2 linked regions of the Variovorax paradoxus genome follow. The protein of the gene in region 1 interacts with the protein of each later gene in a pairwise test. Links are inferred from orthologs where the notes say so. Each region holds a gene or a part of one and is shown on either strand. Other genes may lie near its edges.

Evidence for each region. Proteins that work in one complex are often made in the same cells at the same time.
Region 2: the proteins of ftsB (region 1) and ftsL interact in binary tests that used the Escherichia coli proteins (3 or more experiments, as listed by UniProt). The link is inferred for Variovorax paradoxus from one-to-one orthologs.

Annotation. Positions count from the first base shown.
Region 1 is NZ_CP045644.1:6,281,544-6,284,264, reverse strand. It holds ftsB (cell division protein FtsB), read right to left. Parts: upstream 1,640-2,721; coding sequence 1,361-1,639; downstream 1-1,360. Other genes in the region: eno (phosphopyruvate hydratase), read right to left, coding at 1,655-2,721; pnuC (nicotinamide riboside transporter PnuC), read right to left, coding at 566-1,198; GFK26_RS29025 (AAA family ATPase), read right to left, coding at 1-569. UniProt on the Escherichia coli protein: Essential cell division protein. May link together the upstream cell division proteins, which are predominantly cytoplasmic, with the downstream cell division proteins, which are predominantly periplasmic.
Region 2 is NZ_CP045644.1:496,363-499,155, forward strand. It holds ftsL (cell division protein FtsL), read right to left. Parts: upstream 1,673-2,793; coding sequence 1,328-1,672; downstream 1-1,327. Other genes in the region: GFK26_RS02180 (peptidoglycan D,D-transpeptidase FtsI family protein), read right to left, coding at 1-1,331; rsmH (16S rRNA (cytosine(1402)-N(4))-methyltransferase RsmH), read right to left, coding at 1,675-2,598; mraZ (division/cell wall cluster transcriptional repressor MraZ), read right to left, coding at 2,607-2,793. UniProt on the Escherichia coli protein: Essential cell division protein. May link together the upstream cell division proteins, which are predominantly cytoplasmic, with the downstream cell division proteins, which are predominantly periplasmic.

The DNA.
Region 1 (2,721 bases):
CGGGTGCGCGTGCGGGCCCGGCCTTCGTTGCCGGCGATGGTGTTGATCGCATTCCATGCGTTCGCCAGCCGCTCGCCGCCGCTGCCGTGTACCACCGCATACGAAAGCCCTGCGCGCGAGAGCGCGGCGCGCACCAGCGTGTCGGTCGGCTGGCGCGCATGAGGACCGTCGCGCATGTCGTCGGCCACCCAGGGCAGGTCGAGCGCGGTGAGCAAGGTGATGGCGTAGCGCCGCTGCGCGGCCAGGGCGCTGTCGTAGAGCGAGGTGTCGGCGAACAGCTGCTCGCTGTAGACGGCTGTCATGAGCGCCGTGGTGTCGGCCACCACCACGCCCGTGGCGGCAGCGGCGTCGATGCGGCGCATCTGTTCGTCGGCGATGGCCTGCTGCTCGTCGGGGCGCGGCGTGCGGCCTTCGCGTTCGCACCATTCGCGCAGGTACTCGCCCACGAGCGTGACGGTCGTGCCGCGGTCTTGCAGGCGCTGCGCGATGGCGCGCGAGAGCTCGGTCTTGCCGGTGCTCTCGGCGCCCACGAGCGCGATGACGCAGCCGGTCGGCAGGTTCGGTGTCATGCGGGCACCGCCTTCGTGGTGGCCTTCGGCAGGCGTCGCTGCCATGCCAGGAAGCCGGCCACGCTGAGCACGGCGAACACCGCGTACAGCGCCGTCGTGAGCCACAGGCCCTTGTGGATGAACAGGCCCACGCTGACCACGTTCACGGCCAGCCACACGAGCCAGTTCTCGATGAACTTGCGCCCGAGCAAAAACTGCCCGACCAGGCTCAGGCCGGTGACAAAGCCGTCCCACCAGGGCACGTCGGTGTTGGTGAAGCGGCGCAGGAAGAGGGCGACCACGGGCCACGCGATGGCGCAGGCCACGAGGGCATACGCGGAGCCGCGCGGCGACAGCCGGCTGACCCGCAAGGCGCTGCCGTCGGCGCGAAAGCCGCGCAGCCATTGCGCCCAGCCCCACAGGGCGACGAAGGCGAAGAAGACTTGAAGCGAGGCGTCGCCGTAGATGCGCGCGTTGGCGAACACCACCATGTAGAGCAGCGAGCTGACGATGGCCAGCGGCCAGCCCCAGTGGATCTCGCGCATGTTGCAGCCAACCATCGCGAGCGCGAGCACGGCGGCGACGAGTTCGAGCCAGGTGACGGGAGAGCCCCACAGCGCAAAGGCGGAGGCCGAGAGGAACTCGGGGATGAGGTTCACGCCGAGGCTGTGCGTCTTTCGGAGCGCTCTGTGAACCTCACACAGTCTGGTCGTGGGACACCGTGGAACCGGCTTTGCCGGGCCGCTGGTGTCGCCCCCTGGAAGGGGGTTGGCGAAGCGACACGAAGTGCGCGGAGACTGGGGGTCATCCGATTACCTTGCGATCTGCACGAAGACTTCGTTCGGTTTGACCATGCCGAGTTCCGCGCGGGCGCGTTCCTCGACCATCTCGAGGCCGTCTTTCAGGTCATTGACCTCGGACGCGAGCCGCTCGTTGTTGAGGGCGGCCTTGGCGTTGGCGTCCTTCTGGTCGGCCAGTTGGGTTCTCAACTGGGCGACCTCGCGCACGCTGCCGCGCCCGTTCCACAGCTGCCACTGCAGGATGACCAGCAGCAGCACCAGGATGAGAGGAGGGACGAAGCGCGCGCGCATGCAGGCTGCGAGGCGCTACTTGAGGTTGTAGAACGCGCCGCGGCCCGGGTAGACGGCGATGTCGCCGAGGTCTTCTTCGATGCGCAGCAGCTGGTTGTACTTGGCGATGCGGTCCGAACGCGACAGCGAGCCGGTCTTGATCTGGCCGGCGTTGGTGCCCACGGCGATGTCGGCAATGGTGCTGTCTTCGGTTTCGCCCGAGCGGTGCGAAATGACGGCCGTGTAGCCCGCGCGCTTGGCCATCTCGATGGCGGCGAAGGTCTCGGTCAGCGTGCCGATCTGGTTGATCTTGATCAGGATCGAGTTGGCGATGCCCTTGTCGATGCCCTCTTGCAGGATCTTGGTGTTGGTGACGAACAGGTCGTCGCCCACCAACTGCACGCGCTTGCCCAGGCGTTCGGTCAGGTGCTTCCAGCCGTCCCAGTCGCCTTCGTGCATGCCGTCTTCGATGCTGATGATCGGGTACTTGTCGACCCAGGTCGCGAGCATGTCGGTCCAGCTTTCGGCCGACAGCGAGAGGTTTTCGCCCGACAGCACGTACTTGCCGTCCTTGTAGAACTCGCTGGCCGCGCAGTCCAGGCCCAGGGCGATCTGTTCGCCGGCGGTGTAGCCGGCCTTGTCGATGGCTTCCAGGATGAGCTGGATGGCTGCTTCGTGGCTCTCGACGCTGGGGGCGAAGCCGCCTTCGTCGCCCACCGCCGTGCTGATGCCGCGGTCGCCCAGGATCTTCTTCAGGGCGTGGAACACTTCGGCGCCGTAACGCACGGCCTCGCGGAAGCTCTTGGCGCCCACGGGGATGATCATGAACTCTTGCAGGTCGAGGCTGTTGTTGGCGTGCGCGCCGCCGTTGATGACGTTCATCATCGGCACCGGCAGCTGCATGCCGCCCATGCCGCCGAAATAACGGTACAGGGGCAGGCCCGACTCTTCGGCCGCGGCGCGGGCCACGGCCATCGACACGGCGAGCGTGGCGTTGGCGCCCAGGCGGGCCTTGTTGTCGGTGCCGTCCAGGTCGATCATCGTGCGATCGAGGAAGGCCTGTTCGCTGGCGTCCAGGCCCAGCACGGCTTCCGAGATCTCGG
Region 2 (2,793 bases), 5.8 Mb from region 1 along the record:
ATGATGGAGCCGTCGTGCGCGAACGAGGTGTACGAATGCGCCATCTGGAACAGCGAGGCCGACAGGCCGTAGCCGTAGGCCATGGTGGCCTGCTCGACCGGCTTCCAGGTCTTCCACGGGCGCAGCCGGCCCGTCACGGCACCGGGGAACTGGATCTGCGGCTTCTGGCCGTAGCCGAGGGCGGTGTAGGTGTCCCACATCTCGTGGGGCGTCATCTTCTGGGCGATCTTGAGCGCGCCCACGTTGCTCGACTTCTGGATCACGCCCTCGACCGTCAGCGCCCCGTAGTTGTGGGTGTCGCTGATGGTGAAGCCGCCCAACTGGTAGCGGCCAGGTGCGGTGTCGATGATGGTCGACGGCTTCACGCGCCCGGCCTCCAGCGCCATCGCCACGGTGATGGGCTTCATGGTCGAGCCGGGCTCGAAGGTGTCGGTGAGCGCGCGGTTGCGCAGCTGCTCGCCCGTGAGGTTCTGGCGCTTGTCGGGCACGTAGCTCGGGTAGTTGGCCAATGCCAGCACCTCGCCGGTGGTGCTGTCGAGCACCACCACGCTGCCGGCCTTGGCCTTGCGCGCCGTGACGGCGTCGCGCAGCTTCTGGTAGGCGAAGAACTGCACCTTGCTGTCGACGCTGAGCTGGATGTCCTGGCCCTCGACCGGCGGCACCTGCTCGCCCACGCCTTCGACGACGCGGCCCAGCCGGTCCTTGATGACGCGGCGCGAACCGGCCTTGCCGGCCAGCTCCTTGTTGAACGCCAGCTCGATGCCTTCCTGGCCGTTGTCTTCCACGTTGGTGAAACCCACCACGTGCGCCGCGGCCTCGCCCTCGGGGTACTGGCGCTTGTATTCCTTGCGCTGGTAGATGCCCTTGAGGTTGAGCGCCGCGATCTGCTTGGCAATGGGCTCGTCGACCTGGCGCTTGATCCAGACGAAGGTCTTGTCTTCGTCTTCGAGCTTCTTGTCGAAGTCCTTCTGCGGCATGCCGAGCAGCCTGGCCACCTGCTTGAGCTTGGCGCGCACCTCGGGGTCGTCGCGCTCCACGTCTTCGGGAATGGCCCAGATGCTGGGCGCCACCACGCTGGACGCGAGGATGAGCCCGTTGCGGTCGAGGATGCGGCCGCGGTTGGCCGGCAGCTCCAGCGTGCGCGCAAAACGCACCTCGCCCTGGCGCTGGAAGAAGCTGTTGTTGAAGACCTGCACGTACGCGGCCCGCCCCGCCAGCATGACGAAGCCGAAGGCGATGCCGGCGACGATGAACTTGCTGCGCCACACCGGCGTCTTGCTCGCGAGCAAGGGGCTGGTGGTGTAGCGCACGCTGCGGTTGCCGCGGCTCATCGGGTGGGCCTCGCGGTGGCGGCGCCGGGCTTGGGCGGCGTGGTGGGCGGCAGCGGTGCGATGGCCGGGATCACCGAGCCGTCGGGGCGCACGTACTGGGTGATGGCCGGCGAGGCCGTGCGCATCTGCAGCTGTTCCTTGGCGAGCTTCTCCACGCGCAGCGGCGTGGCCTGGGCGCGCTTTTCCACCTGCAGGCGGTCATGCTCGGTTTCGAGCTTGCGCGTCTCCTGCTGGGCGCGGTCGAACTCCGTGTAGAGCTGGCGCGACTGGTACTGGGTGTGCACAAGGTACAAAGCCGTCGCAATGACGGCCAGCAGAAGGAGCAGGTTGATCCGCGCCATGGCTACCCGGCTTCCGTGCGTTCGGCCACCCGAAGGATGGCGCTGCGCGAGCGCGGGTTGCCGCGCACTTCTTCTTCGGACGGCTTGATGCGCTCGAGCGCGTGCAGCTTCATCACCTTGGGCGCAGCGAAGGGCGCGCGGCGGTCGTAGACCTCCTTCGAGTGCTTGGCGATGAACTGCTTGACGATGCGGTCTTCGAGCGAATGGAAGCTGATTACCGCGAGCCGGCCGCCGGGCGCGAGCACCGACAGGCTGGCTTCTAGCGCTTGTTGCAGCTCCTCAAGCTCGGCGTTGATGAAAATCCGAAAAGCCTGAAATGTGCGCGTTGCAGGGTTCTGGCCCTGCTCGCGGGTTTTGACCGTGCCAGCCACGAGCTCGGCCAGTTCGGTGGTGGTTGAAATTGCGCCCCGTTCTTGTCTGCGAGCAACAATCGCCTTTGCAATCTGAACAGCAAACCGTTCTTCGCCATAGTCACGGATCACCTCTGCAATTTGTTGAAGTTCGGCCGTTGCCAGCCACTCGGCCACGCTCTCGCCGCGCGTGGTGTCCATGCGCATGTCGAGCGGACCGTCGAAACGAAAACTGAAGCCGCGCACCGGGTTGTCGATTTGCGGCGAACTCACGCCCAGGTCCATCAGCAGGCCGTTGACGCTGGCGTCGGGCAATTCGCCCAGCGAGCGGAATCCCTGGTGGCGGATAGAAAAACGCGCATCCGAGATGCGCGCTGCTTCGGCCACTGCTTCCGCATCCTTGTCGAATGCGATGAGCCTGCCTTCCGGCGCCAGCCGCGCGAGGATGGCGCGCGCATGCCCCCCGCGTCCGAAGGTGGCATCCACGTACGTGCCCGTGGCTGCCGCGCTGCCGGAAAGAAGTGCTTCCACCGCCTCGTTCAACAAGACGGTCGTGTGGGTCAGGGGGGTGTTCACGGGGCTCCTCAGAACGCGAAGTCCTGAAACACATCCGGCATCTCGCCCTGGGTGGCCTCGGCCTCCTTGGCCTCGTAGGTCGCCTTGTCCCAGAGCTCGAAGTGGTTGCCCATGCCCAGCAGCAGCGTTTCGCGGTTGATGCCGGTGGCGGCGCGCAGCTCGGGCGACACCAGCACGCGGCCGGTGCCGTCCATC